3 regions of the Tatumella sp. UBA2305 genome follow, and region 1 is predicted to be linked to each of the others. Evidence: riboswitches for the same ligand, from Rfam matches in the RefSeq annotation. Region 1 holds a riboswitch; each other region holds the start of a gene.

Region 1 (4,250 bases):
GCGTATTCCCTGGCCAACGCAAAAATCTGAGGCATTACCACGGTCGAAAACGCTGACAGCAATAATCCCAGGCTGATCAGCAGCCAGTAACTGCGGGTAAACGCAAAAACTATCGCATTACCAATGGCCATCAGACAGCAAAGCATCAGTAAATTTCGGCGGTCTCCTTTCTTATCCGAACGTTTAGCCAGCAGGAAACTGACCAGAATTCCGGTAATGGCATTCACGGTAAAGAACAATCCGACCTTAAAAGGTGCTGCATGCAATTCTTTACTGAGGAACAGGCTCAGTGTTGGTGCCTGCAGTGCGCCGGCAATACTCACGATAAAGGTGACCAGCATAAAAAACACAAATACGCTGTTGCCTTTTGCAGGCTGAAGCTCAGGGCTTTGCATAAAAATACATCCGCATCCAGAGGTAACGATAGTTAGATCATATAACAAACAGGGAAAAGCCGGCAGAGATTGTCTGCCGGCAGAGCAATTAACACCCGAAATGTCGCAAATTTTTTGAGAAAGATGAACAAAAGACGGGGAGCACAGAAACAGCATCGCGGTCTTCCGTTCACCTGAAGTCTGCTCTTAATATAAGGAAATTAATATTGAGCAGTTTAAAAAAAGAGTTCCTCTTTTATGACAACCAAGCGACTGAAAGAGCAATTTATCCGATTATGGGAACTGAACCAGGGGAAGGATCAGCAAACCACGCTGGCTCAGTTGGCGGAACAACTCCATTGTTCAGCCAGGCATATCCGTAACCTGCTAAATCGAATGCAACAGCAGCAGTGGCTGCGCTGGGAGAGTCATTCCGGCAGAGGCAAACGTTCAGCGCTGTACTTTCAGATAACCGCCGGTGAGCTCCGTCAACAACAAGCAGAGGCATTGCTGGAACAAGACCAGACGGAGCAGTTACTGCAACTGACGGGAGTTAAGTCACGGGTAAAGCAGATGATACTGGCCAGACTGGGCCGCAGTTTCCGTCAGGGACGGCATATTCTGCGGGTCCCCTACTACCGTCCCCTACTCAGTTTACTTCCGGGGTCACCATTACGGCGCAGTGAAACTCACATCGCCCGACAAATATTTAACGGGCTGCTTCGTGTGGATGAACGTTCCGGCGAAGCCGTCCCCGATATTGCCCATCACTGGCAACAGTTATCACCCTTACACTGGCGTTTTTATATCCGCCCGGCGGTTCATTTTCATCACGGCCGGGAACTGAATGTCACCGACATTATTACCAGTCTGCAACGTTTAACCTGTCATCCATTATTTTGCCATCTGAAAAGTATCGACTCACCGGCAGCCTGGATAGTTGATATCCATCTGACTTCTGCCGATGAATGGCTGCCCTGGCTGCTGGGTAGCGTTGCCGCTCTGATACTCCCCGCTGAATGGCAAACCATGCCTGATTTTTCCTCTAAACCCAGTGGTACGGGTCCCTACTATGTGGTGGAAAATCAGAAAAGCCAACTGCGGATAGAAGCTTTCGACGATTACTTTGGCTATCGACCGCTCATCGATAATGTCACTATCTGGGTGTTACCTGAAATCAGTGAAGACCTTGTTTATCGGGGCCTGACATTACAGGGAAACGGGAGTCAGCAAACCGCCGGAGAAAGAAAGCTGGAAGAAGGTTGCTATTTTATGCTGTTCGATGAGCGCTCAGCAGTTGCTCAGCGCTCAGCAGTACGACGCTGGCTGAGTAATCTGTTAAATCCGGAAATTTTATTGCAACAGGCCGCCTCAGTACACCAACGCTTCTGGTCTCCGGCACGGGGTATGCTACCGGAGTGGCGACATACCCACTATGAATCTCTGACAGAAAAACCAGCAAGTCTCACCCAACTGACACTCTGCTGGTACGGTTCACATATTGAACATCTGGCCATTGTGAAAATTGTCACTCCCCTGCTCGCCAGCCATGGTATCCGGTTAATCAGCAAAGAGGTCAGCTATCAGCAATGGTTTAACGGCGATGCCAGTGCCGATTTGTGGCTGGGAAGTTGCAACTTTACCGCACCGCTGGATTGGTCGGTATTTGCTCAAATCTGCGAAATACCATTATTCCATCACTGTCTGGGGGATCAACTCACCCTGTCACTGCCACTCTGGCATCAGAAAAAGTTCAATACTGAACAGTGGTACCGGAAACTGCATAACCACCATCGTCTGCTGCCCCTGTTCCATCACTGGCTGACATTACAGGGGCAGAGAAGCATGCGTGGAATCCGGATGAACTCTCTGGGCTGGTTTGACTTTAAATCGGCCTGGTTTGTTCCTCCGGAACTTTGAGACTTTCACCGCAGGCACTAATTGACTAGAATAAGTTGTTCTCAACGGGGTGCCCACTGGTGCTGAGATATACCCGTAGAACCTGATCCGGTTAACACCGGCGTAGGGATTTGAGACTGACTCACTCAGATCCTTTGCGCAAAAAAATTCCCGCCTCAAGGAGCGCAAAGTGTTTAAAAAAGTTCTGCCTGTATTATTACTTGTCTCTGCGCCGGTTCTGGCTGCTAAACCGGAATTGACCGTTTACACTTACGACTCTTTCTCGTCTGACTGGGGCCCCGGACCGGCGATTAAAAAAGCCTTCGAAGCGAACTGTCACTGTACCCTGAAGTATGTATCTCTCGGCGATGGTGTCGCTTTGCTAAATCGTCTGAGAATGGAAGGAAAACGCAGTAAAGCAGATGTTGTGGTCGGGCTGGACAATAACCTGCTGGACGCCGCACAAAAAACCGGGTTGTTCGCTCCCACCCCCGTCGATTACAGTCATATCATCGTCCCCGGGGGCTGGAATAACACGACCTTTGTCCCTTATGACTATGGCTATTTTGCGTTTGTATATAACAAGAAGCTGCTGAAAAACCCTCCCACCAGCCTGAAACAACTGGTTGAAAGCCCTGAGAAATGGCGCGTCATCTATGAAGATCCACGGACCAGCACCCCGGGGTTAGGCTTACTGCTGTGGATGCAAAAAGTTTACGGGGAGCAGGCTCCGGCAGCCTGGCAGAAGCTGGCATCTAAAACAGTCACGGTGACCCGCGGCTGGAGCGAAGCTTATAGCCTGTTCCTGAAAGGAGAAAGCGACCTGGTACTCAGTTATACCACCTCACCGGCCTATCATATTATTGAAGAACATAATGCTGATTACGCTGCCGCCAGTTTTTCGGAAGGTAACTATATGCAGGTGGAGGTAGCAGCCCGACTGGCAAACAGCCCACACCCTGCGCTGGCAAAACAGTTTATGCAGTTTGTGACCAGTCCGGCGTTCCAGCAAACGTTGCCTACCGGAAACTGGATGTATCCTGTGATTAAAACCACACTGCCGGAAGGCTATCAGCAACTGAGCATCCCGAAAACTGCCCTGCAGTTTACGCCTGAAGAAGTCGCGGCACACCGTGAAGCATGGATAAGTGCATGGCAGAACGCAGTCAGCCAATAATGCCGCGCTGGTTAATCCCGGGGTTACTGGCAGCCCTGGTAACCTGTGGTATTGCACTGCTGGCTTTCGTCAGCCTACTATGGAATGCTCCGCTAACTCATGGATATCGCTGGCTGAGCGATCCTTATCTGTGGCATGTCATCGCCTTTTCCTTTGAGCAGGCAGCATTATCCACCTTGCTCTCCGTATTTCCGGCGATCCTCGTCGCCCGGGCACTGTACCGTCGCCGTTTTCCAGGTCGTAACCTGCTACTCCGCTTGTGCGCAATGACACTGGTGTTGCCGGTGCTGGTGGCGGTGTTTGGCCTGCTGAGTATCTATGGCAGAGATGGCTGGCTGGCCAGCCTGGCCGCTCTTGTCGGGGTTCACTACCGCTTTTCGGTCTACGGCCTGCCGGGGATTTTGCTGGCCCATGTCTTTTTTAACCTGCCGCTGGCAGCCCGCTTGTTACTACAGTCTTTAGAGCAAATCCCTGCCGAACAACGGCAGTTGGCGGCACAACTCAATATGCAGGGATTTTATCTGTTCCGTTGGCTGGAGTGGCCGTGGCTGAAACGTCAGTTGCTGCCGGTAGCGGCTCTGATTTTTATGCTCTGCTTCGCCAGTTTTGCCATCGTATTAGCCCTGGGGGGCGGACCACGGGCAACAACTCTGGAACTGGCCATCTTTCAGGCGCTCAGTTACGATTTTGACCCGGCAAAAGCCGCTGTACTGGCCCTGGTGCAGTTGGTTTTTTGTCTGTTACTGGTCTTACTCAGCCTTCGGCTGAATACACCACTGACCGGTAACAGCCCACTGATC
Region 2 (4,250 bases), on a different contig from region 1:
ACAATTTTTCCCTTTAACCTTCACCTGTTGCAACTGGCGAAAAGTCTTGCTCAGCGCAGCTTTACGGAGTGCAACATAGGCATGCATCGGAAACAGATCTATTTTTCCGATATTATCGGCGTTCAGCCCTGCCTCTCCGGTCAGTGCACCCAGAATATCTCCTGGCCGGATTTTCGCTTTCCGTCCGCCATCAATACACAAAGTTACCATTGTCGCTTCCATCGGGGCGGCGGAGGAGGCGGATAAACTGCTGGCCTGCAACCATTGAGGCTTCAGGCTAATATAATCTTCAAGCGCGTTTGCCCGCTGAATTTCAGACGGGGCAACCAGGCTGACCGCCAGGCCCTTCTGACCTGCACGAGCGGTACGGCCAATACGGTGAACATGGACTTCCGGGTCAAAAGAGAGTTCGTAGTTAACCACCATAGCCAGTTCTTTAATATCCAGTCCACGAGCTGCCACATCAGTAGCAACCAGTACGCGGCAGCTCTGGTTAGCAAAACGAACCAGCACCTGATCCCGGTCACGTTGCTCCAGATCACCATGCAAAGCCAGTACGCTGATGCCGGAGTCGGTCAGTGCATCATATACTTCCTGACAGTCGCGTTTGGTATTACAGAACACGACACAAGAGGCTGGCTGGTGGTGGCTTAGCAGCGTCTGTAGCAGTGGTAGTTTTTCACCGCGGGTAGCTTCATAAAACTGCTGTTCAATATCCGGTAATGCGGAGACCTCACCGGTGGTGATACTCACCGGTTGCTGTTGTACCCGCGCACTGATGCTTTCGATTCCCTGAGGGTAAGTGGCAGAAAACAGCAATGTCTGGCGTTGTACCGGCAGATAACTGATAACATCTTCGATAGCTTCACTGAATCCCATATCCAGCATCCGGTCAGCTTCATCCAGCACCAGCACTTTCATCTGCCCCGCATCCAGAGTTTTTCTGCCCAAATGCTCCTGAATGCGTCCCGGGGTGCCGACGACAATATGCGGCGCATGAGCCAGTGATGCCAGTTGCTGTCCCATGGGCTGGCCACCACACAATGTGAGAATTTTGAGGTTTGGAATATAGCGTGCCAGGCGGCGCAGTTCTTTCGTCACCTGATCCGCCAGTTCACGGGTCGGACACAGAACCATCGCCTGAGGAGTGAACTGTGATGCATCAATGTTAAGCAACAGTCCGATACCAAACGCTGCAGTCTTGCCGCTGCCAGTTTTGGCCTGCGCACGAACATCGCGACCTTGCAGGATTTCCGGCAGGGCTGCGGCCTGAACTGGCGTCATGGTGGTATAACCAAGTTCAGCAAGGTTTTCGAGCTGCGCGGCAGGCAGCGACAGGGAAGCAAAAGGTTGGGTCACAGGATTTACTCTCAGACGATTAACAGGGGCAGGCCAGCCGGTATGGCAGTGCAGCAACACTGATGTTGCCGTCAGCCTGTATACAGATAGCCCTATAATAACAGAGATAACACGGGGGCGGCAGCGCTAAAATCAGCCACATTGTCAGACTGACACGGGCAGAAGTCCGCAACAGGATTTGGGAGGAAACTGTCTGCATTTTGTTCATGCCTGATGCAATAACTGGCTAAAGTGCGGCCTGATAAATTTTAAATCATCAATGATGTCCATCCATCGCTGTCTGATATTGTCAGGCCAGAGCTCTCCCCGGAGGGAATCCGGCAATCTCCCGACATTTACAATGCTTCTGTCTGACATTACTATCTGTTGTTAAGGTTAGTTAACAATAATGACCGTAAAATTTAAATCCAATGACTCGGGGTGCCCTTTACGGCTGAGAAATACCCGTTGAACCTGAACCGGATCATACCGGCGGAGGGAAGTCTGATACCTGAATAGTGGTATCCGTTTCCTGATGCCCGTCAGGAGCGTTGAAATGTCTGAAGTCACTTCTGTTTTTTCCGCCCGTCAGTCTGCTGCATCCTGGCAGCAGTTCTCAGCGTCCCCACCGCTGGTACATTGCATGACAAACCTGGTAGTACAGGCCCAGACCGCGAATATTTTACTGGCAGCCGGTGCGTCTCCCGCGATGGTGATTGATCCGGAAGAAGTTCCGGTGATGGCCCGCCATGCGGGAGCTCTGCTGATTAATGTCGGCACCATAACACGGGAACTCAGCGAAGCGATGCAGTTAGCAGTGAATGCGGCCAGTGAAGCAGGAGTTCCGTGGACTCTGGACCCTGTTGCCGTGGGCGTGTTGCCGTTACGAAGCGATTTTTGCCGTCGTTTACTGGATGCCTCACCGGCGGTGATACGGGGTAATGCTTCTGAAATACTGGCGTTGGCAGGGGAAGGAGTGGGGGGCCGGGGAGTAGACAGCCTGGAGGACTCATCACGGGCCGTGGATGCCGCTATCCGGCTGGCAGCAGACTACCGGACCCTGGTGGTGGTTTCCGGAAAGACAGATTATGTGACGGATGGTCACCGGATTATCAGAGTGCAGGGGGGATCACCGATGATGACTGCGGTCACCGGAACGGGTTGTGGTCTCTCGGCACTGGTCGCGGCTTACAGTGCGCTACCGGGCGACAGGATTCACCACGTCGCTGCCGCCTGCCAACTGATGTCGCTGGCCGGTGAACAGGCTGCCCGCCGGTCTGCAGGACCCGGGAGTTTTGCTGTCAGGTTGATTGATGCTCTCTGGCAATTACGCCACGGCACGTGCCAGGAGGTGACTGATGCTGCGTATTAATGCACTGACTATCGCAGGAACGGATCCCAGCGGTGGTGCCGGGATTCAGGCCGATCTCAAAACATTTTCAGCGCTGGAAGCCTACGGCACCAGTGTGATTACCGCACTGGTGGCGCAAAATACCTGTGGTGTTCGTTCGGTATTTCCGGTGCCGGCAGAGTTTGTCCGTCAGCAACTCCGGGCCGTGCTGGACGATGTCAGGATTGATACCCTGAAACTCGGTATGCTGCATAACGCAGAGATTATCCGGATGCTGGCGGACGAACTGCGGAAAACGACCGTGTCGTGGCGGGTTCTCGATACGGTAATGCTGGCGAAAAGTGGCGATCCGTTGCTGGATCCGCAGGCGGTGGCTCTGCTCAGGGACTCACTGTTGCCGGAAGTGTCGTTGATCACTCCGAACCTGCCGGAAGCCGCTGCACTGCTGGGATGCAGGGAAGCTACCAGCGAACAGGAAATGTTGAACCAGGCGAAGCAGTTGCTGAACACCGGCTGTCAGGCGGTATTGATTAAAGGTGGGCACCTGCGGAGTGACGAAAGCCCTGACTGGCTGGTCAGTCAGGGAGTTCAACAACGTTTTACCACGACACGTATTGATACCCGTAATACCCATGGTACCGGCTGCACCCTGTCGGCGGCACTGGCCGCATTACGACCACGCAATCCAGACTGGGCAGCCACCGTGTTAGCCGCTAAACAGTGGCTTTCCGGAGCCATTGCGGCGGCCGATAGCTTGCAGGCAGGGCAGGGTAACGGACCGGTACATCATTTTTATCGCTGGTGGTAATCACTCAGTAAACTGCGCGGTGGTAGCGCTGAGTAGCGGGCAGTGCTCCGGAAGCCGGCAATTCACTGCTTTAGGTAACAGCTCGAACCGAAAATGGTTACCCTGCAACGGCTCTCCGTCCAGGTTAAAGGTCATATTGTGGCGGGCCTTGATCTCCAGTTGATGACACCGGCCGGTGATCACGCCCGGATTGCCGGGAGTACCCGCCAGATTATGCAACAGCGAGGGTAGCCACTGTTCGGCAGTGACAATGCTGATATCGAGGATCCCGTCATCAATCAGGGCCGTCGGGCACAACTGCTGGCCACCGCCAGCCTGACGGGCGTTACCGATACCAATAACCAGAGCGTCGCCCTGCCAGCTAAAATCATCGCTGATGATTTCGCACCGGTCAGGTTGCAGCGTATCCATCCGTAATAAGCCATGGACAACATAAGACATCCCCCCCAGGGCAGCTTTGAGCTTATCGGGGGTTTCGGTGGTGATCCGGGTGCCAAATCCGCCGGTCGCCATGTTGATAAAATAACGCTGACCGTTCACTCTCACCAGATCAACCGCCGTCACTTCACCCTGCAAAGCCAGCCGCAGAGAGGCTTCCAGAGACTCCGGAATGGCGGCGGAACGGGCAAAATCATTGGCGGTGCCAAGTGGTAATATTCCCAGCGTCGGGCGGGCATGGAGGGGGAGGCTGGCCAGTGCAGTCGTCAGTTCGTTGATGGTACCGTCACCCCCGGCAGCAATCACCGTATCGGC
Region 3 (4,250 bases), on a different contig from region 1:
CAACTGCAGGGTCATTACCCCTGCATCCAGCAGCCGGGTTATCCATTCAACACTATCTACTACGGCGTATAACCCGCAGCGCAGTGGTACCGGCGGAAATTTCTGCGTCATTATTTCGCCTCCGCATCCGCCACTACCTGCTGATAAATTTCACTACCGCTGTCGCGGAAACGCTGAGACATCTCCAGCATACCTTCATCTATCACCACCGACGGTTGCGGGTTTTTGCTGGCAAAATCGCGAACTTCCTGGCTAATCTTCATTGAGCAGAATTTTGGCCCGCACATAGAACAGAAGTGGGCGACTTTGCCGGATTCCTGTGGCAGGGTCTGGTCGTGATAGTTACGGGCAGTTTCCGGGTCAAGAGCCAGATTAAACTGATCTTCCCAGCGAAATTCGAAACGGGCCTTAGACATGGCATTGTCGCGGATTTGTGCGCCGGGATGTCCCTTAGCGAGGTCAGCAGCATGAGCTGCGATTTTGTAAGCGATCAATCCCTGTTTAACATCTTCTTTATCTGGCAGACCGAGGTGCTCTTTCGGGGTGACATAGCACAACATGGCACATCCAAACCAACCTATCATTGCGGCACCGATGCCGGAGGTAAAGTGATCATAACCCGGGGCGATATCCGTGGTCAGCGGACCCAGGGTGTAAAATGGAGCTTCATGACAATGCTCCAACTGCTCAGCCATATTCCGCTGGATCATATGCATAGGGACGTGGCCCGGGCCTTCAATCATTACCTGAACATCATATTCCCAGGCTATTTTGGTCAGTTCCCCCAGGGTATGTAGTTCAGCAAATTGTGCTTCATCATTCGCGTCCTGAATAGACCCCGGACGAAGCCCGTCACCTAATGACAGAGAAATGTCGTAGCTGGCACAAATTTCACAAATTTCCCGGAAGTGGCGATAAAGGAAGTTTTCCTGATGATGCGAAAGGCACCATTTCGCCATAATCGATCCACCACGGGAAACTATCCCTGTCAGACGTTTTGCAGTCATCGGGACATAGCGCAACAGGACACCGGCATGGATGGTGAAGTAATCGACGCCCTGTTCAGCCTGCTCCAGCAGGGTATCCCGGAAGATCGGCCAGTTAAGATCTTCAGCGATCCCGTTAACTTTTTCCAGAGCCTGATAGACCGGTACTGTACCCACCGGGATCGGGCTGTTACGCAGGATCCACTCGCGGGTTTCATGAATATTTCGCCCGGTAGAGAGATCCATCAGAGTATCAGCCCCCCAACGGGCAGCCCAGACCAGTTTTTCCACCTCTTCCTCTATGGATGAAGTGACGGCAGAGTTACCGATGTTGGCATTGATTTTTACCAGAAAATTACGGCCGATAATCATCGGTTCAGATTCCGGATGGTTGATATTGGCCGGGATAATGGCCCGACCAGCAGCGACTTCCTGGCGCACAAACTCGGCAGTGATAGTCGCCGGGAGGGGATCAAAAAAATGTTTTCCCGGATGCTGCTGAAGTAATACTTCACCGGAAATTTTTTCTCTCCCCATATTTTCACGCAGGGCAATAAACTCCATTTCCGGGGTAATGATTCCCTGACGGGCATAATGTAACTGGGTGACACAGCATCCTGCCTGTGCTTTACGTGGCTGCGGTAAATACCTGAAACGCAGGTCGTCGAGCGTTTCATCAGCCAGACGTTCGCGGGTATAGGCCGAGCTGGTGGCCGGAATATCTGCCGAATCCTGACGTTGCTCAATCCATGCCTGGCGAATTCGTGGAATGCCACGATGAATATCCGGGACTGCGGTTTCATCACCAAACGGACCTGAAGTGTCATATACCGGGATCGCTTCATTTTCCTCGAATACCGGGTTTTCAGTGGTTCCGCCAATACGGGTCGGGGTGAGTTGTATCTCACGTACAGGGACGCGGATATCAGGGCGTGATCCGGTTAGCCAGCGACGACGTGAGGCCGGAAACGACTGACTGCTGAGTGAATTGATGAAGTTGCGGGCTTGCTCGCGTTTTTCACGACGGGATAATTTTTCAGACATAGCTCTATTTCCTGTAATCAAAGAAATACGCTTGTCCGGAGTTCGGATGGAGTGACAGACAGGTATGCCGGCAGGCACACTCAGGCTGAACTGTACTCTTGTTCCCTTCGCAGGTACTAACCTGATCAGGTTCCGCGGATCCCGAATTAACGGTCTCAGCCCCGAAGGGCACTCCGACAAGATAAACTGGCTGCAGAATTTTCAGTTCATACAGCTGCGGGTGATAAGTCACCGCCTCTCAGCATAGTGGGGTTCAGAGTGAAGCACAAGCCCCTGGTGTTTGTCGGGTTGGTTTTGAATGGCTGCATTTTCCGGCCAGACGCTGACATTAGTCAGGCGGGTGGTACTATGGGATTAACAGCTTCGTCGTGATGCATCAGAAAAATAATAAGGTGATGATTGATGGAACGTGAAATAGCCGCTTCAGACAGCGGCTGGTGGGTGGTCAGTCAGTTAAATAAACTTTGGTTACCTGCGGGAGAATTACCCCATGGTAGTGCTGAAGCGTTCTCTCTTACGGGAGCACGCGGACAGATAATAGGTGAATGGCAGGGCGAAACCGTCTGGCTGGTGGATGACTCAAGGCCTCAGGATATGGCTTCGCTGCGCCAGCTCCTCCAGGGTGATGGTGGGTTATTCAGAATGGCCGGAAGAGGGGTTCAGTTGGCGGAGTTTTATCGTTCACATCGTTATTGCGGCTATTGCGGAAAAGAGATGCAACGCAGCAGGACAGAGTTTGCCTGCCTGTGCGCGCATTGCCACGAGCGTTATTATCCACAGATAGCTCCCTGTATTATTGTTGTTATCCGCCGTGGAGACCAGTTATTACTGGCGCAGCATGTCAGACACCGTAACGGAATTTACACGGCATTAGCCGGATTTACCGAGGTCGGAGAGACGCTGGAGCAGACGGTTGCCCGTGAAGTTATGGAAGAGAGCAACATAAAAATCAAAAATCTGCGTTATGTTGCTTCACAACCCTGGCCGTTTCCTCAATCGCTGATGATGGCTTTTCTGGCGGATTATGAGAGTGGAGAGATCAATATCGACCCTAAAGAACTGCTGGATGCTGGCTGGTATCGTTACGATGAATTACCGAAGCTTCCGCCTCCGGGCACGATTGCCCGGAGACTGATTGAGGACACGGTCGCATTATGCCGGCAGGATGAAGAATAACCATCAGTGACAGCAACGCTACCGCACAGGCGCAGAATTAGAACAAGTGCGGGTTTGCGTATATAATACGCGCCTGATTTCGAGAGAGCCTTATTATGAGCGAATTAAAAAACGACCGTTATCTGCGAGCCTTGCTGCGGCAGCCAACGGATGTGACTCCGGTATGGATGATGCGTCAGGCAGGTCGCTATTTGCCTGAATATAAGCAGACCCGGGCAGAAGCGGGTGATTTTATGTCACTGTGTAAGAATGCTGAACTGGCCTGTGAAGTGACTCTGCAACCCTTACGCCGTTATCCTCTGGATGCAGCCATTCTGTTCTCTGACATCCTGACAATTCCGGATGCTATGGGGTTAGGGCTGTATTTCGAAACCGGAGAAGGGCCCCGTTTTTCTTCTCCGATAAGCTGCGCACAGGATGTCAAAAATTTGCCCATCCCTGATCCGGAGCAGGAACTGGGCTATGTGATGAATGCTGTACGGACTATCCGCAAAAATCTGCAGGGTGAAGTTCCGCTGATTGGTTTCTCTGGTAGCCCGTGGACGCTGGCTACCTATATGGTGGAAGGTGGCAGCAGTAAGGCTTTTACTAAAATCAAAAAAATGATGTACAGCGATCCTTCAGCATTACATGCCTTGCTGGACAAGCTGGCAGAGAGTGTCATTCTGTATCTGAATGCACAAATCCGTGCCGGGGCGCAGTCAGTCATGGTGTTTGATACCTGGGGTGGCGTTTTAACCGGTCGTGATTACCGGAATTTCTCACTCTATTACATGCATAAGATTGTTGATGGTCTACTGCATGAAAATGAAGGCCGTCGGGTTCCGGTCACTCTGTTTACTAAAGGTGGCGGGCAGTGGCTGGAACAGATTGCAGACACCGGATGTGATGCGATTGGTCTGGACTGGACAACCGATATCGCCAATGCCCGTCAGCGGGTTGGGCATCGGGTGGCTTTACAGGGCAATATGGACCCTTCTATCCTCTATGCTCCGCCGGCGCGGATTGAGCAGGAAGTCTCGACCATCCTTGAAGGCTTTGGGC

What was found. Region 1 has a riboswitch for thiamine pyrophosphate ahead of thiB (thiamine ABC transporter substrate binding subunit). Riboswitches for the same ligand answer to the same signal wherever they lie in the genome.
Region 2: it holds a riboswitch for thiamine pyrophosphate, as region 1 does, so the genes downstream of both, thiM (hydroxyethylthiazole kinase) here and thiB (thiamine ABC transporter substrate binding subunit) in region 1, are expected to answer to the same signal.
Region 3: it holds a riboswitch for thiamine pyrophosphate, as region 1 does, so the genes downstream of both, thiC (phosphomethylpyrimidine synthase ThiC) here and thiB (thiamine ABC transporter substrate binding subunit) in region 1, are expected to answer to the same signal.

The regions. Positions count from the first base shown of each region.
Region 1 is NZ_DDVT01000023.1:118,975-123,224, forward strand. Features, by position in the region: gene B3Z23_RS16250 (MFS transporter) at 1-395, opposite strand, end outside; gene sgrR (HTH-type transcriptional regulator SgrR) at 633-2,294, shown strand; TPP riboswitch at 2,330-2,421, shown strand; gene thiB (thiamine ABC transporter substrate binding subunit) at 2,464-3,450, shown strand; gene thiP (thiamine/thiamine pyrophosphate ABC transporter permease ThiP) at 3,426-4,250, shown strand, end outside.
Region 2 is NZ_DDVT01000012.1:115,458-119,707, reverse strand. Features, by position in the region: gene dbpA (ATP-dependent RNA helicase DbpA) at 1-1,359, opposite strand, end outside; TPP riboswitch at 1,766-1,856, shown strand; gene thiM (hydroxyethylthiazole kinase) at 1,895-2,710, shown strand; gene thiD (bifunctional hydroxymethylpyrimidine kinase/phosphomethylpyrimidine kinase) at 2,697-3,497, shown strand; gene yegS (lipid kinase YegS) at 3,498-4,250, opposite strand, start outside.
Region 3 is NZ_DDVT01000008.1:6,036-10,285, reverse strand. Features, by position in the region: gene thiE (thiamine phosphate synthase) at 1-111, opposite strand, end outside; gene thiC (phosphomethylpyrimidine synthase ThiC) at 111-2,030, opposite strand; TPP riboswitch at 2,116-2,216, opposite strand; gene nudC (NAD(+) diphosphatase) at 2,433-3,206, shown strand; gene hemE (uroporphyrinogen decarboxylase) at 3,302-4,250, shown strand, end outside.